4 regions of the Weizmannia sp. FSL K6-3076 genome follow, and region 1 is predicted to be linked to each of the others. Evidence: predicted binding sites of a transcription regulator. Region 1 holds the regulator's gene; each other region holds the start of a gene.
The links. Region 1 encodes Rex, which represses fermentation and respiration genes when NADH is low (regulators of the CRP and FNR family bind a similar motif). Its sites were predicted from a motif close to TTGTGAAATATTTCACAA; they were not measured.
Positions count from the first base shown of each region.

Region 2: a site for Rex is predicted at 4,044-4,061, ahead of qoxA (cytochrome aa3 quinol oxidase subunit II). Genes of this name have one in related genera too.
Region 3: a site for Rex is predicted at 2,886-2,903, ahead of pflB (formate C-acetyltransferase). Genes of this name have one in related genera too.
Region 4: a site for Rex is predicted at 4,153-4,170, ahead of adhE (bifunctional acetaldehyde-CoA/alcohol dehydrogenase). Genes of this name have one in related genera too.

Region 1 is NZ_JBBOWU010000001.1:3,235,777-3,243,173, forward strand. It holds gene groL (chaperonin GroEL) at 1-1,624, opposite strand, end outside; gene groES (co-chaperone GroES) at 1,678-1,962, opposite strand; gene NSS95_RS15310 (CPBP family intramembrane glutamic endopeptidase) at 2,331-3,059, shown strand; gene NSS95_RS15315 (YdiK family protein) at 3,056-3,253, shown strand; gene tatC (twin-arginine translocase subunit TatC) at 3,290-4,054, opposite strand; gene NSS95_RS15325 (redox-sensing transcriptional repressor Rex) at 4,205-4,888, opposite strand; gene NSS95_RS15330 (ISLre2-like element ISBco6 family transposase) at 5,406-6,821, opposite strand; gene NSS95_RS15335 (ABC-F family ATP-binding cassette domain-containing protein) at 7,034-7,397, shown strand, end outside.
Region 2 is NZ_JBBOWU010000001.1:623,826-631,222, reverse strand. It holds gene ppc (phosphoenolpyruvate carboxylase) at 1-1,429, shown strand, start outside; gene NSS95_RS02850 (hypothetical protein) at 1,631-1,873, shown strand; gene NSS95_RS02845 (hypothetical protein) at 1,918-2,133, opposite strand; gene NSS95_RS02840 (LCP family glycopolymer transferase) at 2,355-3,266, shown strand; gene NSS95_RS02835 (HAD family hydrolase) at 3,320-3,979, opposite strand; gene qoxA (cytochrome aa3 quinol oxidase subunit II) at 4,325-5,251, shown strand; gene qoxB (cytochrome aa3 quinol oxidase subunit I) at 5,276-7,225, shown strand; gene qoxC (cytochrome aa3 quinol oxidase subunit III) at 7,222-7,397, shown strand, end outside.
Region 3 is NZ_JBBOWU010000001.1:2,515,903-2,523,299, forward strand. It holds gene NSS95_RS12070 (amino acid ABC transporter ATP-binding protein) at 1-337, shown strand, start outside; gene NSS95_RS12075 (formate/nitrite transporter family protein) at 400-1,236, opposite strand; gene NSS95_RS12080 (iron-containing alcohol dehydrogenase) at 1,596-2,756, opposite strand; gene pflB (formate C-acetyltransferase) at 3,135-5,399, shown strand; gene pflA (pyruvate formate-lyase-activating protein) at 5,489-6,226, shown strand; gene NSS95_RS12095 (NADPH-dependent FMN reductase) at 6,487-7,044, opposite strand; gene NSS95_RS12100 (DUF6241 domain-containing protein) at 7,063-7,397, opposite strand, start outside.
Region 4 is NZ_JBBOWU010000001.1:675,831-683,227, reverse strand. It holds gene NSS95_RS03045 (DEAD/DEAH box helicase) at 1-723, opposite strand, end outside; gene adhE (bifunctional acetaldehyde-CoA/alcohol dehydrogenase) at 1,476-4,088, opposite strand; gene NSS95_RS03035 (magnesium transporter CorA family protein) at 4,502-5,443, opposite strand; tRNA gene NSS95_RS03030 (tRNA-Lys) at 5,781-5,853, opposite strand; gene panF (sodium/pantothenate symporter) at 6,076-7,397, opposite strand, start outside.

The DNA.
Region 1 (7,397 bases):
ACATCATGCCGCCCATGCCCATGTCAGGGGCGCCGCCGCCTGCAGGTGCCGGCGGTTCAGGTTTGTCGGCAACAACTGCTTCTGTTGTAAGCAGCATTGCAGCAACAGATGCAGCATTTTGAAGTGCGGAACGGGTTACTTTCGTCGGGTCCACGATACCCGCTTCAATCATGTTGACCCATTCTCCATTGGCGGCATTGTAACCAATGCCGACATCTTCTTTTTTCAGGCGTTCGACAATGACTGAACCTTCAAGGCCGGCATTTTCCGCGATTTGGCGTACAGGTTCTTCTAAAGCGCGTGCAACGATATTGATGCCTGTTTGAACATCGCCTTCTGCTTGAATGGAAGCAACTTTCTTGATGACATTGATCAGCGCCGTGCCACCACCAGCTACAATGCCTTCTTCAACAGCAGCGCGCGTAGAGTTCAAAGCATCTTCAATGCGCAGTTTGCGTTCTTTTAATTCGGTTTCTGTCGCAGCACCGACTTTGATGACCGCTACGCCGCCGGCCAGTTTTGCAAGGCGTTCTTGTAATTTTTCACGGTCAAATTCGGAAGTCGTTTCTTCCAATTGCATGCGGATTTGGTTTACACGTGCGGAAATTGCAGCAGAGTCGCCTGCCCCTTCAACGATTGTCGTTGTTTCTTTTGTAACAACCACTTTTCCGGCACGGCCGAGTTGGTCAATGGTTGCAGATTTCAAATCAAGGCCGAGTTCTTCTGTGATCACTTCGCCGCCTGTCAGGGTTGCAATATCTTCGAGCATCGCTTTGCGGCGGTCACCGAAGCCAGGCGCTTTTACCGCAACGGCATTGAATGTGCCGCGCAGTTTGTTGACAACGAGTGTTGCAAGAGCTTCCCCTTCAACATCTTCCGCAATCAGCAACAACGGTTTGCCTTGTTGGACAACTTGTTCCAGAACAGGCAGGATTTCCTGGATATTGGAAATCTTCTTGTCTGTAATTAAGATGTAAGGGTTATCCAGAACAGCTTCCATTTTGTCGGAATCCGTTACCATGTAAGGCGATGCATAGCCACGGTCGAACTGCATTCCTTCCACAACGTCCAATTCCGTTGAGAAGCCTTTTGATTCTTCAATGGTAATAACGCCATCGTTGCCCACGCGTTCCATTGCTTCAGCGATCAATTCGCCGACTTCTTCGTCAGCAGAGGAAATTGCAGCAACTTGGGCGATGGAAGCTTTGCCTTCGATTGGTTTCGAAATGGCTTTTAATTCTTCGACAGCAGCCGCAACTGCTTTTTCAATCCCTTTGCGGATGCCAACCGGGTTTGCACCTGCTGTTACGTTTTTCAGGCCTTCACGGATCATTGCCTGTGCCAGAACAGTTGCAGTGGTTGTACCGTCACCAGCTACATCGTTCGTTTTGCTGGCCACTTCGGAGACAAGTTTGGCACCCATGTTTTCAAACGCGTCTTCGAGTTCAATTTCTTTTGCGATCGTGACACCGTCATTTGTGATCAGCGGAGAACCGAATTTCTTTTCCAGAACGACGTTACGTCCTTTCGGGCCCAATGTCACTTTTACAGCATCTGCCAGTTTATCCACACCACGAAGCATACCGCGGCGGGCTTCTTCGCCGAATTTAATTTCTTTTGCCATTTATAAAACCTCCTCATGTCATATCGTTATTTCTATGTTTCAACAAGCCAGGCTTATTCCACAACCGCCAGAATATCGCTTTCACGAAGGATTAAGTATTCTTTTCCGTCATATTTCACTTCAGTGCCGGCATATTTCGAGAAGATGATGCGGTCGCCTACTGCTACATCGATGGCAACACGTTCACCGTTATCAAGGGTACGCCCGGAACCGACAGCCACAACTTTGCCTTCCTGTGGCTTTTCTTTTGCCGTGTCAGGCAGGACAATACCGCTTGCTGTTTTTTCTTCCGATTCAACTAATTCAATGACAACGCGATCACCCAGTGGTTTTAACACGTGAAACAACCTCCTTAATTCGTATTATGTAAAATTTTGTCCATTATTAGCACTCGCATAAGTTGAGTGCTAACACATTTATTATAATAAATAATTCCTTGCTTTTTTGCAAGTCTCTCATCCAACTTTTTTTATTTTTTTCGGGCCCTGCATCCTTTAAAGAGCCCCGTCAAAGGATGCCGGTTGCGCGCCTCCATTTCAGCCGCTTGCCCTTTTATAAGTATGCTTGATCACCATCCGGATATGCAACTGAAAAGGCTGGCTCTGCGCACGGCATTTGAACCCCGCCCGGTTCAATAGTACAATGAACATATTGGACGAATTTGCGATCCTTTAAACTTTGAACTGGCAAGAAAGGAAAAGAACGCGTGAAAAAAGAGTATGTGTATATTCTCGTGACGTACATCCTTATGCTGCTGTCCGGCGCCGTCGGGTATCCGTTGCTCTACTATGCCGGGGTGAACGTTTTCCACGAACCGGCAGACAGCATGCGGACATTGACGCCCCCGCTTTGGACCGTCATCAGCTTTATCATCGGGCTGATCATCGTCCTGTACTTTTTAAGAAAAGCCGCAAAGAAAGAAACAGACCGGACTGAACCGCTTCCGGCCGCGCCATCCGCCATATGGGCAATAGGCGGCGTCTTTCTTTGTTTCTTTGCCCAGACTGCAGCCGCGATCATTGAATCATTATTCGGTGCCCCGGCTGCCTCCAACAATACGCAGCAAATCATGGCGCTGATTGAAAGATTTCCGCTCGTCATCCTCATCAGCTCGATCGCAGGGCCGATTCTCGAGGAAATCGTTTTTCGGAAAATCATTTTCGGCACGCTGCGCAGGCGCTTTTCATTCCTTTTATCCGGTATTGTCAGCTCGGTTATTTTCGGACTCGCGCATACCGAACCGAGCCACTTGTTTTTATATTCCCTTTTAGGGCTGACGCTCGCTTATTTATACGAGAAAACAAACCGGATCACCGTTTCCATGTTTGCGCATGTTTCCATGAACACGATTGTGGTCGTGAGGCTGCTTTTGCACCCGTCCGTTCTGCAGACATCCGTACATGAAATTTACAGCTCAATTGGAGGACTTCTATGATGAGACCACTTTTTTCAGGGATTGTAAACTGCCTGCTCGGGGCTTTGTTCACTTATTTTGCCATTCAGCAGGTACAAGTGGGCGGCTGGGGCTTTTTTTCTTATTTACTGCTGTTGATTGCAACATTGGATCTGGGTTCCGGCATCAGGCTGATCTTTCTCCATTTCAAGCTGAAAAACTCAGTGAAAAAATAAAAGCCGTTTTCCGGCTCCGTCCGGAAAACGGCTTTCTTATTCAGAAGCAATCGTCTGTTCATCCATTGGCATTTCTTTTGCCGCTTTTTTGGCATTGCGGTACGCCATTTTCGAAATCAGTGTGCTTGCTTCATACAGCAAAACGAGTGGAACAAAGGTAATCAGCTGCGAAAACACGTCCGGCGGGGTGATGATGCCGGCAGCTGCAATCAAAGCAAGATACGCATATTTTCTTACCTTTTTCAACAGTCTCGGCGTAATGATGCCAAGCCGGGTCAGAAACAGGACCACGACCGGCATTTGGAACACAAAGCCAAACGGAAGCGTGATCTCTAGCAGAAACTGAATATACTCCCGGATCCCGATCACCGCACGAATGCCCATTTCATTTGACAAGCCCATCATAAACTTCACCATCAGCGGACAAAGCACGAAATAGGAAAAAGAAACGCCGGCTATAAAAAGCAAGATGGAAACAGGAATGTAACTTAATGTCAGTTTCTTTTCTTTCTCATACAGCCCCGGGCTTATAAACGCCCAAAGCTGGTACAAAATCACCGGCAGGGTCAATAGGCATGCGATCACAACCGAAACTTCCATAAAAACCTTAATAGGATCGGTTACCCTGAAGGCATTCATCGTGAACATGCCGGCATTTTTGGCATGCTGCAAATAACGTATAACAGGTTTTGCGGTAAAAAAGCCAACAACCAGGGCAAACAGAAAGAAAATGAGAACGGTAATTAACCGCTTTCTCAATTCCTGGATGTGTCCGGTAACCGGCATTTTTTTCGTATTCATCGCCGTTCCCCTTTAAGTGCCGGCGTTGAATCCGCCCTTTTCCCTTTGCACGCCACAGCCAAATCCGGCCATTGCCATTTGCGCCTGCATTCCGTTTTCAATCGGGCCACCCCCTGTACCCACTATGATAACGGAAAAAAAGCTTTTTGGCTATGGCTTCGCAACCGGCTCTTTTGTTTCTTTCAAATTTTCTTCATCATTTGAATAATGTTTTAAAAAATAGATCAGTGCCTGTAGTTCCACGGCCAGGTCAATATGATGGACGCGGATATCCGGCGGCACGTTCAGCCGGGCAGGTGTAAAGTTTAAAACGCCTTTTACATTTGTACTGGCAAGCTCGTCTGTCACTGCCTGGGCACTGGAAGCGGGGACCGTCAAAATCACAACCGTCACATCTTCCGCGCAAAGCCGTTCTCTTAATTCGTCCATGCTGTAAACAGGCACATTGCCAACATGGCTCCCCACCTTCCCGGGGTCATTGTCAAATGCCATCACAATCCGTGCGCTGTTATTCTTCGAAAAATTGTAATTCAAAAGGGCTGTACCGAGGTTCCCAACGCCAACCAGCGCTACATCTGTGATCTCATCCTGGTTCAGCGTCTTGCCGAAAAAAGACAATAAATATTTTACATTATAACCATAACCTTTTTTTCCAAGTGCCCCGAAGTAGGAAAAATCCCTGCGTATCGTAGCGGAGTCGACTTTCACCGCTTCACTCAGTTCCGCCGAGGATACCCTTTGCTTGCCAAGTGTATATAAATTTCTCAGGTACCGGTAATATAATGGAAGCCGTTTTGCAGTGGCTTGCGGTATTTTTACTGATTCATCCTTCATGTGAAATCCCCCAAGTTGAAAGCTTAAGTTTTTTGTGCTGTTGGTTCCAATCGTGCGTCCATTCCAGAATGGCAGCGCTGCCATTCTTCATTATAATATTACTCCTATCTGAGCAAAGAAAAAATATGTTTTAAAAAAATGCCTGCATGCGTCTTTTTCTCTCTCCAACTATGTTAAATATATCACAAGTAAGCATTTTTTTCATGGGTTTTTACGAATTGTATGTGTCAAGTTTTTCTCGACAAGGTTTAAATATCGGGTATTCCAAGACACTCTTTTTGTACACTTTCGGCTACCGTGCTTTACTTGCTCGGTGTAATTTTCGGAAAAGATGTAATATTTCCGTATAAAGATGGATAACGGGGATGTTGAGGCGCGCGAAATTCACTCGCTTTCCGCGGGCGGCCGGCGAGCCTCCTCGCTCGTACCTCGCTGCGGGGTCTCTCCTGGCTCGCTTTTCCCGCAGGAGTCTCGTAAATTTCGCGCGCCTCAACGATCAGTCCCCACTGAGCCAGGCTTAAAACGAAAGCTCTAATATTTTGCTTAAATGTCCCATTGCCGATGAACTGCTTGAATGCAGGGCAACTGATCCGTGCTTTACGCCCACTGACGGGCGTACAGGCTGCTTGAGTAGTTGAGACATCCTGATGGATTGTTTCAAGTTCCGTTGCTTTCTCTCGCTTCTTGAACGGTGTTTCAGATAGGCTTCTCTCAATGTCCCATTGAGTATGCCTTGTTTGATTTTCACCATGGCTTCTGCGCCAAGTTCACTCCAATGCATGCCCCTTTTTTTCATCCTGAAGGAGATATGCCTTTGATTCGATTCCATCGCTCCTAGGCCTCTCGCACCTTCCGGCACGTTTTTCACCCTGTCTCTCCAGTCAAAAATGCGGTCCCAGTTTTTCAAGATATACGAACGGAATTCCTTGATTTTCTTGAGAGCCTTTTTATCCGTCAAGGTGCTTTCGTGCGTATCCAAATATAACGTGAATTGGTCCAGGTCATGCGTTCTAATCGCTTTTCTAATTTGCTCCTTGATCTCGCTCTTTCCGCCCCCAAATGTCCTTATGATGGCTTGTGCAACGTGGTAGGTATCCAGCTGGTTGAGCACCGGAAATTCCGACTGTGAGAAAGCTGTTTGAAACCGTTCAGCTGTGTATCCCGCACCTCCATCACTGTTTGTAATGACATGCGTTTTTTCGAGGGAGTAGGTGTTGGCAGCTGTGGCTTGGACTTCATCCCAAAATGTCTGGATGGCTTCCGTTGTCATGATGACTGTGGGCTGACGCAGGGAGACCCTTTTACCATTGGTTTCCCATCCCTCATAGAGAATGGCGTGGTGGACTTCCATACTCTGTTTCTTTTTTAGTCCCCGAACGAATACACCATCTGCTTCAGAAAACAGGTAGTCTACCTTCTTCCCCTCAGGCAGGGAAACAGCTATTTCTAGCTCTTCTACAAGTGCCTTATCGGCTTCCGCCTGAGTTTTCCCTACGTGTTTTACCATGTTCCCTACAGTTGTGTGACTAAGACTCACTGCTGTCCACTCTTTTAAAATATCAGCTACTTCCCGATAGGTGTTCTCACTTGCCAACTCTGCCACCTTTAATTCCACTAACGGGCTGTATCGTTGGTGTGGTACCAGCCCTAACCATTCATCCAGAGGATAATGGGAATTTCCTCTCTTGTCATGCATTAATGAGCGTTTAAAGGTCACACTTCCAAATAGAAACTGAATGTTTCTGTTATCACTCCGGCAGTACACCCAGCCCTCCTCTAACTTCTCCTGTTTAATTGTTTTATCTAACTCTTCAAATATTTCCCCAACCCATTGTGTAAAAGCCTTCTGCATCAGAAGTTTAAGCTGTTCTTCAAATTCGATAAGACTCTTTGTATCCTTTAATAATCCAGCAATTATTGATATAATATCCATGGGAAGACCTCTCTCTCTAGATGTTCATCTTGAAGTGTACAATTAGATGATAGAGCGTCTTCCCATTTTTTTCCACTCATTTGCCCCTTCGAGTAAAATTTTACACATACTACGAATTTATGTGAAAAGTTTTTTGACAAATTCCGATCACGCCGGTTGAGTTGCAGTTCGCCTTCCTGTACACTTACAATGGTATAGAGGTGAACATAAAGATGATGTTGCTGCAAGTTCAACAAGTCACAAAATATTATGGCGCTGAACTTATTTTATCGGATATAAAATTAGAAATTCAAACAAAAGACCGGATTGCCTTGGTCGGGAGAAACGGGGCCGGCAAATCGACCCTCCTGAAAATCATCGCCGGCCAGCTTTCTTATGATGAAGGTTCCATCATTATGCCGAATGGTGTCGAAATCGGTTATCTCGCCCAAAATACCGGACTCGAATCGGATCTGTCCATTTGGGACGAAATGATGTCGGTTTTTAAAAATTTGCTGGATATGGAAAAACAGCTTCGCGAATACGAACAAAAAATGGCCGACCCTAAGATTTATAACCGCCCGGCGGAGTATGAAA
Region 2 (7,397 bases), 2.6 Mb from region 1:
GAAGGCTTTAAACGACCCGCGGCCGATGATTTCAATCTATGATACGTTTACGCCGGAAACGCAGGAAGTCATCAACACATTCCGGATGATCAAACGCGCCCACCAAACATTCGGCGAACGGTCCATCCAGGTGTATTTGATCAGCATGGCACATTCGGTCAGCGACGTGCTGGAAGTGCTCGTGCTCGCGAAAGAAGCCGGCCTGTACCGCGTCTACCCGAACGGCGAAATTTTAAGTGAGATCCATATCGCCCCGCTTCTTGAAACGATCGAAGACTTGCGGAACGGCGCGAAAATGCTCGAAACCCTTTTCCAAATGCCCATTTACCGCAACCATTTAAAGGTGCGCGGCAATCTGCAGGAAGTCATGCTCGGCTATTCCGACGGCAGCAAAGACGGCGGCACGATGACGGCGAACTGGCAGCTGTACAAAGCACAGAAAGAGATCCACGAAATGGGTGCCAAATACGGCATTAAGCTGAAGTTTTTCCACGGGCGCGGCGGTTCACTCGGACGCGGCGGCGGCCCGCTTTATTCAAGCCTTTTGTCCCAGCCGCCGGTTACACTTGGCGACGGCGTGAAAATCACCGAGCAAGGCGAAGTGCTGTCATCGCGCTATTTGCTGCGCGACATTGCCTACCGGAGCCTTGAGCAGGCGACATCCACGATGATGTGTGCCATCACAGAACAAAAACAGAACGAGAAAAATGGCAAAACGCCAAACGAAGAAGCTGTCAGGGCAATGGATAAAATTTCCGAATATGCGCTTGAAAAATATCAGGAACTCGTCTTCCGCGACCCTGACTTCCTGTCTTATTTCAAACAGGCAACGCCTTTAAATGAGATCGGTGAACTCAACATCGGCTCCCGCCCGATGAGCCGGAAAGGGAGCGCCCGTTTCGAAGACTTGCGCGCCATTCCGTGGGTATTTTCCTGGACGCAAAGCCGCCAGCTCCTTCCCGCCTGGTACGCAGCCGGGACAGGCCTGAGCAAATATGTGGAAGAAACCGGCAATTTCAAGTTGCTTCGGGAAATGTATGCATCATGGCCGTTCTTCCATGCAACGATCAATAACCTGCAAATGGCATTGATCAAGGCGGAGCTTTCCACGGCTGAAGAATATACAAGGCTGGTGAAAGATCCTGAAGTTGCCGGCCGGATTTTCGGCCTGATCAAAGCGGAATACGAACTGACGAAGGAAATGGTTTTAAAGATTGCGGACCAAAAAGAGTTGCTGGATTACACGCCGAACATTAAAGAATCAGTGCGCCTCCGCAACCCGTATGTCGACCCGCTGAACCTGTTCCAAGTCTACCTTATTTCGCAACTGCGTGAACGCGAAAACAAAGATGAAAAAGCCCGGCACCTGCTGATGGAGGTCCTGCTTACGATCAACGGCATCGCCGCAGGGCTCCGGAATACAGGCTGATAGCAATCCCAAAAGCTCTTTTTAAAACAAAAAAACCGTTGGGAAAATCATTTTTTCCCGGCGGTTTTTCTCATTTTCCGGATGTTTTTCTGAAGGGCTGCCCCGAAAAGGCTGGCGGGAGCCCCCTTTTTTGACGGAAATGGTAAAAAGAATGCAGCACTTATTGTATAATGGGTTTAAGAATATGCCGGGGGTGGGCCAATGGATGACTTTATCGGATTGATTTCAGTCATTTTAATTTTTTCTGTGCCGATTGTCGCAATTGTAACGAATTTTTTTAAGTCGCGTGAAAAAATAAAGGTGCAAATATTGGAGAAAGAACTGGAGCTCGAAAAGCTGAAAAACGAAAACTTCCTGCTGGAAACAGAAAAAATGAGGCTGGAATTGCAAAAAATGGAGCTGGACGGGCCCAAGGATGAGTGGGTAATAAGCCGGGACCGGTAAATGTAAAACAGCTAAAAGAGCGGCTGCTCATTTGCCGCTCTATTTCACCTGCTGCTGGCCGCCGGAAAGCTGTGCCGGAAGATGCTGGGCACGGCCATCCCTTTCTCCACTGTGGCCGTCTGGACTGTCTTTGAGCTTGCGTCTGCACGGTCTGCCTTGCTTTTTACATAGAAAAGCGGCCCTCCCCCGATGGCCGCAACAATCAAAACGGCTGCAATATCCACTTCTTCATCATTATGTTCTCCTTTTTTGTTTTCCAATTTTAACAGGAACCATCTGTTCTGCTTTCCGGCTTCATTATGGGGCGCAAACTTAAATTTTTCTTAATGCTTTCTTTTCAAAATGCGGATGATTGTAAAGCGGCAGCACAGTCATGCCTGATACAACCGGGATATGATGGGAATCGACAAAAAAGGATATTCAAGCGTAGCGAATCATGCTATAATAAACAATTATATGACGAAAAAAGAGAGGGCCATCGATGAAGAAAAAAATCCTGATGTCTTTTTTAAGCCTAATTGGGATCTTGGTCATCGCCTGTGGCGGTTATGCCTACTATGTTTATCACTCGGCAAAAGCTGCGGCTAATAAAATGCATGAATCGTTGGCAGGCACTTCAAATGAAAGCATCTCAAGCCAGAACGGGCAGCCGATTTCCGTTTTGCTGCTTGGTGTGGATGAACGTGCAAATGACAGCGGCCGTTCCGATGCCATCATTGTGATGACCATTAATCCGAAAAAAGGCACGACACAGCTGGTCAGCATCCCGCGGGATACAAGGACGCTGATCGCCGGACGCGGCACATATGACAAAATCAATGCTGCGTATGCATATGGCGGAACCAGTATGGCACTGCAGACCGTTGAGGACTTTACCGGTATCCAAATGGATTATTATGTGAAAATCAACATGCAGGCCCTGAAAAAACTGGTCAATGCGGTTGGCGGCATTACCGTCAACAACACAATTGACTGGCATGACGAAGGGTACTATAAAAAAGGGTACCATTACAAAAAAGGGGAAATTCATCTGAACGGAGCCCAGGCGCTCGGCTATGTCAGAATGCGCCATCTTGATCCGGAAGGCGATTTTGGCCGCAATAAACGACAGCGGAAAGTGATCGAGGCGCTGATCCGGAAAGCAACCAGCATTTCTTCTGTGGCAAAATACAGCAGTATCCTTGATACGCTTGGCGACAATGTCAAAACAAATATGACGTTTAATGACATGCTTACGATTGAGAAAAATTACCGGAATGCCGCCAAAAACATTACCCAGTATGAAGTAAAAGGCACCGATGCCAACTTTGACGGGATCTATTATTTGGCGGTGTCAGATGCTGAAAAAGAAAAAGTCACGCAAATGCTGGAAGAAAATCTGTCTGGTGACTAAGGAATAGTGGAAACAAACAACCCGCTTCCGGCATGCAGAAGCGGGTTGTTCTGTCAACGGCTTTCAATAAACCGGATTACTTCTTCAAGCGGCGTTTCTGCCATTGACCCGAGGCGGTGGTCAATCTCGCCGAACTTGAGGTCTTTTGTTACCCGGTTCGGGACGACTACGCATGCCATACCGGCGCGTTTTGCCGCAAGCGACCCGTTTGGCGAATCTTCGAAGACGAGGCATTGTTCCGGTTCCACGCCGAGACAGCCGGCCGCTTTCAAATACAAAGCTGGGTCCGGTTTGACTTTTTCAACGTCATCGGAAGATTTGATGCAGTCAAAATAAGCGAGCAGGCCAAGCTGGCGCAAATAGCGGTGCAGCCATTTCCTGTCAGAGCTTGAAGCCAGTCCGACTTTAAGCCCGAGGTTCTTGGCCGACTTTAAATAATCTTCCACGCCTTCGCGGGCCGCGCCTTTTTCGAGCCGTTTTAAAAACATTTCCTCCAGCTCATGGTCCAGTTTTTCTGTATCAAGCGGCTTTTTGATCTGCTCTTCAAGATATTTAAACGGCTTAAAACCCGAATGCGTGCCTATCCCCTTTCCCCATAGTTCAAGCGGCATCTCGCAATCGTAGCCGCGGAAAATTTCACAAAGCGCTTCATAATGTTCCGATTCCGTATCCATAATCAGCCCGTCGAAATCAAAAATCACAGCTTTTATCATCCGTAAAACCCCTTTCTGTTTCCCTTAACATTATACGTTAAAAACACTTTTCCTCCCAGAATGGTTTTGAAATCTTTTCCAAAATATTAAATACCGTATTCCTTCACAAAGTTGTAAATTATTTCTGGATAATGGCAGTATTTGACAAATCTATGAAAAATATATGAACTTTTTATGAAATTTTTATGAAACATGGCGGAATAAGGGTAAAAGACAATACATCTAAATTTTTTTATTGTAAAATAGGTTAGCACCATAATAAAGGTGAAAAAATAAAAGTACCACCTTTTTTTCATTTGCTTTTATTTGTACACTATTTTACCAAACCGGAAGGAGAGAAAAAATGTGTTGAGGAAACTACCTTGGAAACTGGTGCTGCTTTTGTCCCTCACATCGCTCTTTTTGCTCGGCGGATGTGACACCAAATTTGCAGTGCTCGACCCACAAGGTCCAATGGCGCGGGAACAATATCATTTGATTGTTTACTCATCCATCTTAATGGCCTTTGTATTCGTCGTTGTCCTTGGGTTGTATCTTTATATGGTGATAAAATACAGGGCGTCGCGTCTGCCGGCTGATTATAAACCGCCGCAAATCCACGGCCATAAAGTGCTGGAAACGGTGTGGACCATTATCCCGGTGCTGATTATTATCGCCATTGCCATTCCAACCGTTAAAGCAAACTATTCGGTTGAAGAAACGCCAAAATCCATGAAAAGCGAAAAACCTTTAACGATTTATGTCACGTCATCGGAATGGAAATGGATTTTCAGTTATCCGGAACAGGGCATTGAAACCGTTAACTATGTAAACATCCCGGCTGGGCGGCCAATCAATTTCGAATTGACATCATCCGGTACGATGGCATCTTTCTGGATCCCTGAACTTGGCGGACAGAAATATACGATGCCGAACATGACGATGAGGCTGATTCTGGCTGCAGACCACCCTGGCGAATATACAGGAAGAAACGCAAACTTCAACGGGGAAGGCTTTGCAAAGATGGACTTCGATGTGTTGGCCCAAACACCGAAAGATTTTAATGCGTGGGTGAAGGAAGTCAAAAGCAGAGCGCCTCAAATGAAAAAATCGGATTATGAAAAACTGATTAAAAAAGAAGGCCTCGTAGGAAGACAGACTTACACGGGAACCCATTTAAAATGGGATAAACCGGATGAACAAAAAAGCTATTATGAAGAATCGGAAAAAGGTGAGAAACAAAATCACCATCACCACCACGATATGTCCGGTATGGATATGGGCGGAAAATAATCATTGGAATAGGAGGAAAACAGTGTGAAACTTAGTGATTTTTTCGTCACCGGTGAACCGGCCATATATGCCGCCGAAGTTGGCATGGCACTTGGCGCGGCCGCTGTGATCTTTTCTCTAACCTATTTCAAGAAATGGAAATGGTTATGGAAAGAATGGCTGACAACCGTTGACCATAAAAAAATCGGGATTATGTACATTATCGTTGCGGTTTTAATGTTATTCCGCGGCGGTGTCGATGCTTTAATGATGAGAACACAGCTTGCACTGCCGAACCAACATCTGCTTGATGCAAACCATTACGACGGGATCTTTACGACCCACGGGGTTGTCATGATCTTATTTATGGCGATGCCGTTTTTGTTCGGCCTGATTAACGTTGCTGTTCCGCTCCAAATCGGGGCGCGCGATGTTGCCTTCCCGCTTTTGAACGCATTCAGCTTCTGGGCAATGGTTGCAGGGATGTGCCTCTTTAATATTTCATTTATTATCGGGGGTTCCCCTACTGCCGGCTGGACGAACTACTTCCCGCTTGCAGGCACGGAATTTACAAAAGGTGTCGGAAACAACTATTATGCAATGGGCCTGCAGCTTTCCGGGATCGGGACACTGGCAACAGCCGTGAACTTCATTGTCACGATTCTGAAAATGAGGGCGCCGGGCATGACATTAATGAAAATGCCGATGTTCGTATGGTCTACTTTGATTACTTTTATCATCGTGCTTTTTGCTTTCCCTGTTTTGACAGTGGCTTTGGCAGAAGTAACGTTTGACCGTACTTTCGGCGCACACTTCTTTACCATGGGTTCAGGCGGCAGCCCGATGTTATGGGCAAACTTGTTCTGGATCTGGGGCCACCCGGAAGTGTACATTGTGTTGCTGCCATCTCTTGGGATTTACGCGGACATTATCGCTACATTCTCGGGTAAACGATTGTTTGGATATGCCTCCATGGTCGTTGCGATGGCTGGTATCGCATTCTTCAGTTATTTCACATGGGTTCACCACTTCTTTACAATGGGGAACACAGCAGTCGTAAACTCGTTCTTCTCGATCTCAACGATGATTATCGCGATACCAACGGGTGTCAAATTATTTAACGAAATCTTTACATTGCATAAAGGGAAAATTAGAACAACAACGCCTATGCTTTGGTCGCTTGCCTTTATCCCGACATTTTTGATCGGCGGGGTTACGGGTGTTATGCTTTCCATGGCAGCAGCAGACTATCAATATCACAATTCATATTTCCTGATTGCCCACTTCCACTATACATTGATTCCGGCAGTCGCCTATGCATGTTTCGCAGGGCTCCACTACTGGTATCCGAAAATGTTCGGCTATATGCTGAATGAAAAACTGGGCAAAATTACGTTCTGGTTGTGGATGGTCGGCTTTAACCTTTGCTTCCTGCCGCAATTCTTTGTCGGCCTCGACGGAATGGCGCGCCGGATGTACACTTATGAAGCAGGACTTGGCTGGACAGGTTGGAACTTCGCCTCTACAGTAGGTGCCTATATCATGGGGATTGGGTTCCTCGTCCTGGCTTGGAACATTGTTTACAGCATTAAACATGGCGTTCGCGACACGACCGGTGATCCTTGGGATGGCCGCACATTAGATTGGGCAACCCCTACACCGGTTCCGGAATATAACTTTGCGAAACAGCCGGTTGTCTCTACACTTGATGCGTTCGCAGAATACAAAGAAAACGGCACACCGATTTACCGGGATGAAGAGTACAAACCGATCCATATGCCAAATAACTCGGCAATGCCATTTTTCTCCGCTGTATCGATGGGCCTTGCAGGTTTCGGCCTTGTCTGGTCCTGGTGGTGGCTCGCCATTCTCGGCGGTTTGATGATGCTCGGCTGCCTTGCGTGGAGATCGTTTGACCCGGATAAAGGGCACTATATCAGTGTAGAAGAAATCATTCGCACAGAAAATACAAGAGCAGGAGGTGTAAAACGATGAGCGACGAACATTTGGATACATCATTGCCCCTCGAATACCAGCGCAATCAGGACCGTTTAACCATTTTCGGTTTCTGGGTTTTCCTGGCGGCTGAAATCACTTTGTTTGCAACGCTGTTTGCAACGTATTTTACACTCCAGCACCAAACAGCAGGCGGGCCTGTTCAGCAGGA
Region 3 (7,397 bases), 720 kb from region 1:
AGATGCGTATCCGGCAAGCCTTTCCGGCGGTCAGCAGCAGCGCGCCGGGATTGCGCGGGCGCTTGCGATGGAGCCGGAAGTAATGCTGTTTGACGAACCGACATCCGCACTGGACCCGGAACTTGTGAGCGGCGTGCTGAATGTGATGAAGGAGCTTGCTGAAGAAGGGATGACAATGGCCGTTGTCACACACGAAATGCGGTTTGCCCGCGAAGTTGCAGACAAGGTGATTTTCATGGATGGCGGTGTCATCCTGGAGCAAGGCAAACCGGAAGAAGTATTCCATCATCCAAAAAACGCACGGACCAAGCAATTCCTGCAGCTGATTCAAAGCTAATGAAACGGATCAGGTTTTTCGATATAAAACGAGCTGCCCTCTATCAGGCAGCTCGTTTTATATTACTTGATTTTTTCAGCCGAAAAAGGGGATACGGTGTGTGTGTCAACAACAGCAACCGGCACTTTTTCTTTTTTCTTTGATGTTAAGAAGGCGTACATGGCACCGACAAAGACGCCGCCGCCAATCATATTGCCGAGCGTTACCACACCAAGGTTGTGCAAAATGCCCACGAGTGTAATGGTATCCGGGTGTGGTGCGGCAAGTGCCAGCGAGAACAGCACCATATTGGCAATGCTGTGTTCGTAGCCTGAAATGACGAAGCCAAACACGAGCAGCATCATCGAAGCGATTTTAGCCCCGTCTCCCTTTACGTTTATCGGAACCCAGAACCCTAAACAAACAAGCCAGTTACAAAGAATCGAACGGAAAAACATTTGGGCCGTCGTCAGGCTAATTTTCCCACCAACAACCGACATTAAAAACTGGCTGTTATCCGAATCCGCATAGAGTCCGCTGTAATGGATAAACAGCGCGAAAATCGCCGCACCGATCAAATTTCCGGCATACGTTGCCACCCAGTTTGTGAGCGCATCTTTCCAAGTTGTCGCTTTTTTTACCGTGCTCATTGTCATCATCATCGTATTGCCGGTAAAAAGCTCGCCGCCGCCAAACATAATAAGCACAAGCGCTGCGCCAAAAAATATTGAAGCCATAAAGGAAGTAACCGGAGACTTCGCATCAAAAAACGGCTCAGCAAGACGGTAACATATTATAATGGCAAAACCGATGAACATACTTGCCAACGCTGCTTTTGTCACATAACGAAGCAAGGATTCTTCCAGATATTTTTTCTTATTTAATGCCATTTGAACAACAGATTCAACGGCCTCGTACATAAACACCATCTCCAACATGAAAAATGTTTAATTGTGAATCATATCACAAACAACTGCCTTTCTATCATATCCCCTTTTTCCCTGTTTGTGTTTGTATATATTTTGAACGTTTATGAAACGATTACACGAGAAAAGGTAAACCAGCAAGGATATGAAAATTCCGAGAAAGCGAGATTGGAATAATACATTTGAGGTATGGGAAGATAAATAGTAAGATGAAGTGTAAATCTTTAGTATAAAAAAATAAATTTACAGATCCCCACGTTGGGGTGAATAAATCTCAGGATTAGGAAAATAAATTACGGATTTGGGTGAATAAAAAGGAGGAGATGCTGTTCACACCTCCTCCGTCTTCTTCCTTACATCGCTGCTTTTATAATCGCTTCCACTTCTTTTTGTGTTGGTTTGCGCGGGTTTGTGGCTGCGCACGCGTCCTGCATCGCATGCTGGGCGAGGATTTCGATATCTTCTTCTTTAGCCCCGAGTTCTTTAAAGCCTTTCGGAATGTTCAGCTGTGCTGCCAACCTTTCTATTGCTGTAATGGCTTTTTCCGCCGCTTCGTCGACGCTCAGGCCATCCGTCTTCTCACCCAGTGCAACGGCAATTTCTGCAAATCTTTCTTTCCGCGCAATCAGATTGAAACGGCACACATGCGGGAGCAAAATCGCATTGCAAACGCCGTGCGGCAAGTTATAGAAACCGCCGAACTGGTGCGCAATCGCGTGGACATAGCCCAAAGATGCATTATTAAACGCCATGCCTGCCAAATACTGCGCATATACCATTTGTTCACGCGCTTCCATATCATTGCCGTTTGCAACAGCCTTTGGCAAATATTGCGGAATAATTTGGATCGCTTTAATGGCGCATGCATCTGTTACCGGTGTGGCCGCAGTTGAAACATACGCTTCCACTGCATGGGTCAAAGCGTCAAGCCCCGTTGCCGCAGTTAAAGACGGCGGCATCCCGACCATTAATAATGGATCATTAATGGACAAAACCGGTGTCACATGTTTATCTACAATCGCCATTTTCACTTTCCGACTCGTATCGGTAATAATCGTAAATTTTGTCATTTCGCTGGCAGTCCCGGCTGTTGTATTAATTGCAACGAGCGGCACCATTGGTTTTTCAGAACGGTCCAGCCCTTCATAATCATGGATTTTGCCCCCATTGGCCGCAACGAGCCCGATCCCTTTTGCACAGTCATGCGCGCTCCCGCCGCCAAGTGAAACGATTGAATCGCAATTTTCTTCATGATAGGTTTTTAACCCGTCTTCCACATTTTTGTCTGTCGGATTTGGTTCAGCCTTCGGATAGATCGCCACTTCCAGGCCGGCTTCTTTTATATAGGCTGCAATTTTTTCGGAATACCCCAGTTGGTGGAGCCCTTCATCGGTTACAATCAGCGGTCTGCGACACCCAAGATTTTTCAGCCTGTTTCCAATTTCTTCTGCCGTCCCCTGTCCAAACAAGTTTACGGAAGGCATTTGAAAATCAGTACGTAATCCTGTTAACATCTTTCCCCACTCCTTTTATGTAACTGCTTACATGAAAAATATAACGCAAACGCTTTCATCTGGCTGTGCCAATTTTGTGAAATATTGAGCATGTTACCAAATCACAAACTCTCCCCAAGAAAAATAATCATGTGAAAAACTGATCAATTTGTGTTATAACACGCTTTCATCGCATTTTTCTATTATATATCTACGGCCAAATGTTTTGAACATTCTTTGACAACTGCTTTTTTTGGCCCCAAAATGTGAACGCTATCACTATCTTTTTAAAATCGACCATGCTAAAATGAAAGCGTAATAAGAAATGTTCACTATTTAACAAACAAACATCCAATTCTGAAGGCAGCTCATTAATAGGCTTAAAGGAGGCCATTTAAAATGACTGAACAATTACTGACAAAAGCAACGCTCTCCAAAAAACAATGGGAAGGCTTCAAAGGAGGAAACTGGCAAAAAGAAATCGATGTAAGGGACTTTATTCTGAAAAATGTAACCCCTTACGAAGGCGATGAAAGCTTTCTTGCCGGCCCGACTGAAGCCACTTTAAAATTATGGGATCAGGTCATGGAACTGTCGAAACAGGAACGCGAAAAAGGCGGCGTCCTGGATATGGATACGAAAATTGTATCTACCATTACATCGCATGGCCCGGGCTATTTAAACAAAGAACTTGAAAAAATTGTCGGTTTCCAAACCGATAAACCGTTCAAACGTTCGATGATGCCGTTTGGCGGAATCCGGATGGCAGAAAGTGCCTTAAAATCTTACGGCTATGAAATTGATCCGGAAATCAAACATATTTTTACAGAATGGCGGAAAACCCATAACCAAGGTGTATTCGATGCCTACACACCGGAAATCAAAGCTGCACGGCATGCCGGCATTGTAACAGGCCTTCCGGATGCTTACGGCCGCGGCCGCATTATCGGCGACTACCGGCGCGTTGCCCTTTACGGTGTAGATTATTTAATTGAGCAAAAGAAAAAAGATCTCGATTTAATCGGCTGCGGCTTGATGACAGAAGAAGTCATCCGTGAACGTGAAGAACATTCGGAACAAATTCGTGCATTGCAAGAATTGAAACAAATGGCACAAAGCTACGGATTCGATATTTCCGAACCGGCTTCAAACGCACACGAAGCTTTCCAATGGCTGTATTTCGCGTATCTGGCTGCCATTAAAGAACAAAATGGCGCGGCCATGAGTCTTGGGCGCACATCCACTTTCCTTGACATTTATATTGAAAGAGATTTGAAAAACGGCGTCCTGACTGAACGGGAAGCACAAGAACTCGTCGACCACTTTGTCATGAAACTCCGCCTCGTCAAATTTGCACGGACGGAAGACTATAATGAACTGTTCAGCGGCGACCCGACATGGGTAACAGAATCGATCGGCGGCATGGCTTTGGACGGCCGTACACTCGTTACGAAAAACTCGTTCCGCTTCCTGAACACGCTTGATAATCTCGGCCCTGCGCCGGAACCGAACCTGACCGTGCTCTGGTCGACGAAACTGCCGGATAAATGGAAACAATATTGCGCGAAAATGTCGATCAAGACAAGCGCCATCCAATATGAAAACGATGACTTAATGCGTGAAGAATACGGCGATGATTATGGCATTGCCTGCTGTGTATCGGCGATGCGGATCGGCAAACAAATGCAATTCTTCGGCGCCCGCGCCAACCTGGCAAAAGCTTTGCTGTATGCGATTAACGGCGGCGTTGATGAACGGTATAAAATGCAAGTCGCACCTCCGTTCCAGCCGATCACATCGGAATATCTCGATTACGATGAAGTCATGGAAAAATACGATCGGATGCTAGACTGGCTTGCAGGCGTTTATATCAATGCTTTGAACATCATTCATTATATGCATGACAAATACAGCTACGAACGGCTTGAAATGGCATTGCATGACCGCAATGTACTGCGCACGATGGCTTGCGGCGTTGCCGGCTTGTCTGTTGCGGCCGACTCTCTAAGCGCCATCAAATATGCGAAAGTAAAAGTCATCCGTGACGAAGATGGCCTTGCCGTTGACTATGAAGTCGAAGGCGATTATCCGAAATACGGCAACAACGATGACCGCGTCGACCAAATTGCCGTCAATCTCGTCAAGTCGTTTATGCAAAAACTGCAAAAATATCCGACTTACCGGAACGCTGTCCATACTTCTTCGATCCTGACAATTACATCGAACGTTGTATACGGCAAGAAAACAGGAAGCACACCGGACGGCCGGAAAGCAGGCGAACCGTTCGCCCCTGGCGCAAACCCGATGCACGGCCGCGATTCGCACGGCGCAGTCGCATCGTTGACATCTGTTGCGAAACTGCCTTATAAATATTCGCTTGACGGCATTTCCAACACTTTCTCGATTGTCCCGGAAGCGCTCGGACACGAAGAAGAAACACAGGTCTCCAACCTGGACGGCATGCTGGACGGCTATATGGCGAAAAAAGCGCACCACTTAAACGTCAACGTCCTGCATCGCGAAACATTGCTGGATGCGATGGATCATCCGGAAAAATATCCGCAATTGACGATCCGTGTATCGGGATATGCGGTAAACTTCATTAAATTGACAAGGGAACAACAACTTGAAGTCATTAACCGCACGTTCCATGAAATGATGTAAACTGATTCGGGCGGCATGCACCTGCGTGCCCCCTCCCCCCTATTAAACACTTAACTTATGGGGAATCTATATAGAAGGATTTGATTGAGATGAACATGACAACGCGCATTCATTCCACTGAATCGTTTGGCACAGTCGACGGGCCCGGCATCCGCTATGTCGTATTTACGCAAGGCTGCCCGCTGCGCTGCAAATTCTGCCACAACCCAGATACATGGAAAATCAATGAAGGCAATGAAATGAGCGTCGAAGAGATTATGAGCGATGTGCGCGATTACCTGCCTTTTATTGAAGCTTCCGGCGGTGGCATTACAGTGAGCGGCGGTGAACCGCTTTTGCACCTCGATTTTCTGATCGAATTGTTTAAAGCGTGCAAAGAAATTGGCGTCCATACTGCCATTGACACAGCGGGCGGATGTTTCTCGCGCAGTTCCCGGTTTATGGAAAAACTGGATGAATTGATGAAATATACAAATCTTGTATTATTGGACATCAAGCATATTGACCCGGAAAAGCATAAATGGCTGACCGGCATGTCAAATGAGCATATTCTCGATTTCGCCCGGTATCTCGCTGACAAGCATATTCCGGTCTGGATCCGCCATGTGCTCGTTCCCGGCGTCGATTCAGAAGAAGATTTGCAAAAAACATCTGATTTTATCCATTCGCTGCCAAACGTCGAAAAAATCGAAATCCTTCCGTACCATAAGTTAGGCGTCTACAAATACGAGGCGCTCGGCATCGACTATCCCCTCAAAGGTGTCGAACCGCCGACAAAAGAACAAGTTGCACATGCGGAACAGATTTTAAAAAGGGAATTGCAGTAAAGAAAAAGCGCCGGCTGTCCGCCGGCACTTTTTTATTCCGCCTAAAAGAACGATACAATGTTAAGAAAGCGGAAAAACTTAGAGCTCCTCTCCCCTGAAAAATTGCCCCGGGGTTTTTTATCCTTTTGCTGGTAACGCGTCATACGGCAAGATAAACGGCAAAATGGTCGCCTTCCTTCGCCTAGAGCACGTCTACCTAAGCTTCGCTGATGATCCACTATCGCCCATGCGCAACGGCCACGGCACTAGGCAAAAGTACATCATCCCAAATTTCCAGGATTGCCTCCGGAGAAAGCTTTTCTCAATTGCAACAGTTCATGCGCAAGCTTTCGGATGCGTGCCTGGATATCGGCATTGATGATTTCATTGTCCTCATTAAAATCATCATTGTGGATAAAAACATTGCGGACCGCACAGGTGGCCTTTAAAAAGGTTAACACCGGTTTCAGCTGGTATTCAGCAACAAGAAAATGTTTGTCCGAGCCGCCGTTCATCACAATGCCGCATACTTTGGACTGAAAAGCATCGCGGTGCAAATGGTCGAGCAAATTTTTCAAAGCGCCTGTAATGGACGCCTGGTAAATTGGCGAGCCAAAAACAAGGATATCCGCTTCAAGCATTTTATTAACGGCCGCAATCGTATCATCATTGTAATAAGAAAGTGGAAACCCTCTTGCAAACTCCACTTCATAATCTTTTAAATCGAGCAGTTCAGTTTCCGCTTCCGGATCTTCCGCTTTAATTGCCATAAGCACCTCATATACACCAATGGAGGTCTTCTCACCGGTAAGCGAGCCGGATATACCTAAAATTTTCACCGTTTCCACTTCCTGATGTCATTTGAAATTTTCCTTAATATATGCCGCTTCTTCAGAAGGCGTCAGCCGCCGCTCCGCTTTTCCGATGTTGCCTTTCTGGTAGGCCCAAATCTCATTATGGGCCTTCACCGCATTGCTGAAATCGCCTTTTTTCCACGGTTTTAATATACCGAGCAGCATATCCTGCAGTTCTGTATCCGCAAAAGTTTGATTGCTAATTGCCGAATACAGGGCGTCCACCTTTTCTTTTGTGATTTCGGAAGCTCCCCATTTTTCATTTGCCGCCACTTTTTGATGCGTCATATTATGTACTTCCTGCACCAATGCTTCTTCGCTCATGCTTTTGTATGCCG
Region 4 (7,397 bases), 2.6 Mb from region 1:
TCCCCGGACCCCCATTCGGGCTATCTTTCGCAACTGCTCGATTTTGTCGCGCGGATCGCTGCTTACGATATAAATATGTTCAACCGGGCTCCGCGCCTCCTCTTTTGCAATGCGAATCAACAGGGGTTCTTTCATCTGTTCCATAGCCTTATGGGCTGCAGCATCAGGCAAAGTGGCTGAAAACAAAAGGAGCTGGCAGTCACGCATGGCGGATTTTACAATTTGTCCGACCGTGCGGCTGTATTCCTTTCCGAGCAGCTGGTCCCCTTCATCGAGCACCATCATTTTCACTTCATGCATTTTCAGTTTTTTCTGGTGGATCAATTCAAGGATGCGTCCAGGCGTCCCGATAACAAGGTGCGGGTGTTTTTTCAGTTTTTCAATTTGCCGTTTCACATTCGCGCCGCCGATCAGCGGGATGCTCCGGATTCCGCTTCCCTGTGACCATTTTCCGGCTTCCTCTTGGATTTGCATGACCAGTTCTTTAGAAGGCGCCAGAATGACAGCTTGAACCGTTTGTTTTCCGGGGTCCATCCGGTCGAGCACAGGCAGCAGGTAGGCGAGTGTTTTTCCCGATCCTGTCGGTGCTGCAGCAATCACATCCCGGCCGTCCAGCACAGCAGGAATCACTTTTTCCTGTACAGAAGCAGGATGTTCAAACGTTGAATTTTTCCATGCCTGTTGTAAAAAAGGCTGTAAATGATGAATGAATGTAGGTTCCATTGTTTTTTCCCTAACCTTCCTTTTCCAGTTCTTTTATCATACACTATCCCGTATGGAAAAGAAAAGTTATCTAACGTAGACCCGTTCTATGTTAAGGAAGATCGCTTAATATCGCCCCTATCTTAACGTAGAGGCGTTCTATGTTAAGGAAGACCGCCAAAAATCGTCCCTATCTTAACGTAGAGGTGTTCTATGTTAAGGAAGACCGAAAAAAAGTCATGCTTTCTTAACGTAGACCCGCTCTATATTAAGGAAGATCGAAAAAAATCGCCCCTTTCTTAACTTAGAGCCATTCTACGTTAAGGAAGATCGCCTAAAATCGTCCCTATCTTAACGTAGACCCGCTCTATATTAAGGAAGATCGAAAAAAATCGCCCCTTTCTTAACGTAGACCCATTCTACGTTAAGGAAGACCGAAAAAAAGTCATGCTTTCTTAACGTAGACCCGCTCTATATTAAGGAAGATCGAAAAAAATCGCCCCTTTCTTAACGTAGAGCCATTCTACGTTAAGGAAGACCGCCAGAAATCATCCCTATCTTAACGTAGATCCTCGTTCCTTACCTTAAAAACCCGTCTAAGTGAAGTGATCGCCAAAATTCTGGCTATTTCCTTCACTTAGACGGGCTCTATGTTAACGGATCAACAATTTTTAAATTGCTTCTTTTTCATAGACACGGGCTACATGAGCGTTTTCGCCAAAACCTCTTCGGTTCCCTTCACGTAAAGTGCGCCTCTTCCAAAATGAAAGCCATTATTTTGCTTCAACGCCTTCAAAAGCTTTGCGTAAAATGTCTTCCAATTCGCTGACAAGCGGCAATTTAGGGTTTGCAGGTGTGCATTGGTCTTCAAATGCGCGGTCTGCAATAATGGCAACCCGTTTTTCAAAGTCCGCCCGGTTCACGCCGGCTGCTTTTAGGCTAAGCGGAATATTGAACAGTTTGCACATCCGGATGATTTCCTGGCAAAGGCTTTCGACACCTTCTTCTGTCGTGCTTGCCGGAAGACCAAGTACGCGCGCGATTTCCGCGTAGCGTTGATCCGCAATAAAATGTTCGTATTTCGGGAATGCCGCAAATTTTTTCGGCTTTTGCGCGTTATAGCGGATGACATGCGGCAACAGAATCGCGTTAGCCCGGCCGTGCGGAATATGGAATTCAGCGCCGATTTTATGGGCAAGTGAATGGTTGATGCCAAGGAATGCATTCGAGAACGCCATCCCTGCCAAAGTCGATGCATTGTGCATTTTTTCGCGTGCCAGTGCATCATTGCCATTTGCGTATGCTTTCGGCAAGTATTCGTGAACAAGCTGGATGGCCTTAATTGCCAGACCGTCCGTATAGTCGTTGGCCATGTTGGATACATAGGCTTCAATCGCATGGGTCAAAACGTCCATCCCGGTATCGGCTGTTACGGATTTCGGAACGGTCATAACAAACTGCGGGTCAATGATCGCAACATCCGGTGTCAGTTCATAGTCTGCGAGCGGATATTTTGTGTTGTTCTTTTTATCCGAAATGACGGCGAAAGAAGTCACTTCAGAACCGGTGCCCGATGTGGTCGGAATGCAGACCAGCTGCGCTTTTTCACCCAGTTTCGGGAATTTGGCAACCCGTTTCCGGATGTCCATAAATTTTTGCTTCAATTCGTTGAAATCAACTTCCGGATGCTCATAGAACAGCCACATGCCTTTTGCAGCATCCATCGCCGACCCGCCGCCAAGCGCGATAATGACATCCGGCTGGAAGCTTGCCATAGCTGCGGCACCTTTCCGAACCGTTTCAATAGACGGATCCGGTTCGACTTCTGAGAAAATTTCACAGTGCACATAGTCCGGGCGTTTCCGCAAGTAATACAGTACTTTCTCAACGAATCCAAGCCTGACCATATCCGGATCGGTGACAATAAAGGCACTTGAGATATCCGGCATTTTTTCCAGGTATTGGACCGAGTTCTTTTCAAAATACACGCGCGGTGGAATTTTAAACCATTGCATATTGACTCTCCGTTTCGCCATTGTTTTTACATTGTAAAGATTGATGACACCGACGTTTGTGGACACCGAGTTGCCGCCGAACGTGCCGCAGCCGAGTGTCAAAGAAGGCATATAGGCATTGTAAATGTCGCCGATTGCCCCTTGCGAAGACGGGGAGTTGACAATGATCCGGCCGGCTTTCATTTTTAAGCCGTATTGTTCAATGACTTCATCGTTTGTCGAATGGATCACAGCCGAGTGGCCAAGCCCGCCGAATTCGAGCATGGCTTCTGCAAATTCGAAACCTTGTTTTGTGCTGTTGGCTTTGTAACAGGCCAAAACCGGGCTTAATTTTTCTCTGGAAAGCGGGTAGTCCGGGCCGACACCTGTAAGTTCAGCGATTAAAATTTTGGTATCTTCCGGAACGTCCACGCCTGCCATTTTCGCAATTTCATAGGCCGGTTTGCCGACAATGGCGCTGTTGACGGATTGCGTCTTTTCATTGATGACGGTTTTCTCAACCTTTTTCTTCTCCGCTTCATTCAGGAAGTAGCAGTGATTTGCAATCAATTCGTTTTTCACATTGTCATAAATTTCTTTGTCGATGATGACAGCCTGTTCCGACGCACAGATCATGCCGTTGTCAAACGTTTTGGACAAAATCAGGTCATTGACGGCGCGTTTGATATCAGCAGATTTTTCAATATAGCAAGGGACGTTTCCCGGCCCGACGCCAAGCGCAGGTTTCCCGCTCGAATAGGCGGACTTTACCATGCCGGAACCGCCCGTGGCAAGAATCAGTGAAATACCCGCATGGTTCATCAATTGCTGTGTCGCTTCAATGGCCGGTTTTTCGATCCATTGGATGCAGTTTTCCGGCGCGCCGGCTTTCACAGCAGCGTCAAGCATGACTTTTGCGGCATGGCTGCTGCATTTTTGCGCGGACGGATGGAATGCGAAAATAATTGGGTTGCGTGTTTTAATGGCAATTAATGCTTTAAACATCGTGGTTGATGTCGGGTTCGTTACAGGAGTGACCCCGGCAATCACGCCGACCGGTTCCGCAAATTTAACAATCCCTTCATTATTGTTTTCGTCAATGATGCCGACTGTTTTGTTATATTTAATGTTGTGATAGATGTATTCTGTTGCAAACAAGTTTTTTGTCATTTTATCTTCATATACGCCGCGCCCTGTTTCTTCCACGGCCATTTTGGCGAGCACCATATGCTGTTCCAACCCGGCAAGTGCCATTTGTTTTACGATATTGTCCACTTGTGCCTGATCCAGTTCCATAAATTCACGCAGTGCTTTTTGCCCTTTTGCGACGAGGGAATCGACCATTTCCGTGATTTGCGCAGATTTGCCAACAACTTTTTCATCGATTGCCATGTTCGTGGCCCCCATTCTAAATGTTTTTGTGAATAATTTCACATGATAGACTAAAAAATATAATTTGTGAAGTATTTCACATGATTTTCTGCCGTTTTACATTTGTTTCTTTTCTTTATGGCTTTATTATAGGCGATTTCACATGCTATGGCTGTGTCAGATTGGTGACAAATGAATAAATCATTTATAAACTTTTTTCTTTAAAATATTGCTTTCCAGCCATGATTCAATTAAAATAAGTTTTTTCCGCCTTTTTACATTGTAAGTGCTTACATTTTATATTTGAATATTTATGCAAAATTACGTATAGAAATTGCCGTAAAAAAACCGCTTCTCGCTTGTGAAACCTGCACATTCACAAGGCAGAAACGGAAAAGGAGATGAATTTTATGCAAATCCATCTCCCAGGTGTGTTAGAAATATCTTTTTTTCCAAAAAATAAGGGCTGTAACACTGGAAAGAACCAGAGAGGCCAAAAACGCCAGCCAAAACCCATGGGGGCTTGATTGCCATGGCAGGCCGTGAAGATTCATTCCGAAAAAGCTGGATACCATCGTTGGCAGGGAAAGGATAATCGTGACCGTCGTCAAAAATTTCATCACGCCGTTCACGTTATTGGAAATGACAGAAGCATAGGCATCCATCATGCCGCTTAAAATATTGCTGTGCACTTCACACATTTCGATTGCCTGTTTGACTTCAATCATGACGTCATCCAGTAAGTCCATGTCATCTTCATATACTTTTAGAAAATGCTGCCGTGTCATTTTTTCCATGACGATTTTATTGGCTTTTAATGAGGTAGTGAAATACACGAGCGTTTTTTCAAGGCTCAACAGTTCGAACAGTTCCTCGTTTCGCATCGATTCGTGCAATTCGCGTTCGATCAGGCTTGATCTGCGGTCGATATATTTTAAATAGTTTAAATAATAACTTGCAACTTCATATAGAATTTGAAGGGTAAATCTGGTTTTCATGTAGGTGTAAAACCCGCGCACCCGTCTGTGGATAAACTTTCCGATAATCGGATTATCCTGCAGGCAGACCGTGATGAAATAAAAAGGCGTGACGATAATCCCGAGCGGAATCGTATCATACAGCGCGGAGTCCACATCGTCCTTTACCTTAACGGGAAGGCCGACAATGATTAAAATATCATCGTCTTCTTTTTCAATACGGGAGCGTTCATCGACATCCAGCGGGTCTTTAATAAAATCGGCCGGTATATTCGTTTGCTGGACAACCTGGTTGATTTCTTCCTCTGTCGGGTTCACCAGGTTCACCCAGCATCCTTTTGACAAAGTTTCTGTTTCCTTCAGTTTGCCGTTTTCGTCCGTTAAATACATATTTAACATGCAGGCCACCTCCTCTTCTCTTTTGAGGAAGCTCAAGCATACTTTACTCTTCCAGAGACTGATAACCTGTAGGATTGGTCGAGGCCAGTATGAAGACTTCCTCTTGCTTATGTTTCATGCACGACCTCGGATGCGCGTCAGAATCCATCAGTTATCATCTCCTTTTTTCTTCGATTCATAAATAGCTGCGAAACCTGCAACCATTATATTATACCACAATATAGTATGCCTGAATATGTCCGCTTGTTATTTTTTAGCCGGATTATCCGCGAAAAAAACTTCTATAAAAATAAAAAAGCAATATAATGGCACAATTGTGCATCATATTGCTTCGTGATGGGACATGAGGGGCTCGAACCCACGACCCGCTGATTAAGAGTCAGCTGCTCTTCCAACTGAGCTAATGTCCCGCAGATGACAATCATTATATTATCACAAATCCGGGAAAGATGCAACGAAAAATTTTTTAGATCTGGGCCGAGAGGATGATTCGTCCCGGCCCGATTGATTCTTATTTTGCAGCTTTTTCCGGACATCGCACATTTTTAGCTAAAAATTTCAATTTGAGGCGCCTGTTTACTCGGCCCCAATAAGTCGCAATGACGCGTGTCAATTGAACCGGTACTTTTACTTTATGCCCCATCGCGTTCAGCCCGAATGGCAGCTCTCTTGCGCCCGAAGAGAAGGCTCGCCGCGATAAACCCGGCGCAGGAAATAAGGACCGGCAGCACCACTGTATGCAATCCGAACGGGTTTGGATGCAAGCGGTCCAGCAGAATGTACGAGCCCATGCCGAGTATCATAGAACAAACCGCGCCGTACTTGTTTCCTTTATTCCAGTACAAGCCGAAAATCACCGGCCATATAAAAACGGATTCCAGGCCGCCAAAGGAAAACAAGTTGAGCCATATGATCAATTTCGGCGGGCTGAGCGACAACAGCACGACAATGACGGCAATCGCTGCGGTCACGCTGAAACTTGCCGCTTTCATCTGTTTTTCGGATGCGTTCGGTTTCACATAATTCAAATAAAGGTCTTTGACAAGCGCGGAACCGACGAGAATGAGGAGCGCATCAACGGTAGACATAATTGCGGCCATCGGAGCAGCAAGCACGATACCGGCCGGCACAGGCGGCAGCACTTTCATCGTTAATAGCGGCATTACCGTATCGGGCACTTTCACACCCGGTATGACAGCACGTGCCATCACGCCAATAAAATGCATGCCGAACATAATAAACCCAATGACAATGGTACCGATGATGATCGCCCTGTGCATCGCCCGGGAATCTTTGTAGGACATCGCACGGACCGTAATTTGCGGCAGGCCGACGACACCAATCCCGACCAAAATCCAAAACGACGACACATAGGCAGGGCTCAGGCTGTGCCCGTGTCCGAACGGCGTAATCAGATCCGGGTCCTCTGCAGCAAGTTTGTGCATAATCGGTTCCATCCCGCCGCCCGCTTTAATGGTTGCCACCAGTAAAATAAGCGTGCCAAGAAACATGACCGTGCCCTGGACTGCATCTGTCACCGCCACTGCGCGAAATCCCCCGACTACGACAAACAGCGTAACAGAAGCGGCAAAAATTAGGAGCGACGCCGTATACGACAATCCGGTCAGCGATTCAACAAGGCGCGCACCGCCGATCCACTGTGCCGTCATCGATGAAAACAGAAAAATAATAATGCTTGCTGCCGCCAAAATGACGACGGCATCACTTTGATAACGGCTTTTTAAAAAGTCAATCAGCGTCACCGCCTCATATTTGCGTGCCATAATCGCAAATTTTTTCCCGAGCACCATCAGGACAAAATAGCCGGTTGAAAGCTGTGCCATAGAAAGAAGCACCCAGCCAAGCCCCTGTGTGTACGCCACACCCGGCCCGCCGATAAAGCTGCTGGCGCTCCCGTATGTCGCCACCATCGTCATCGCGAGGATAAAACCGC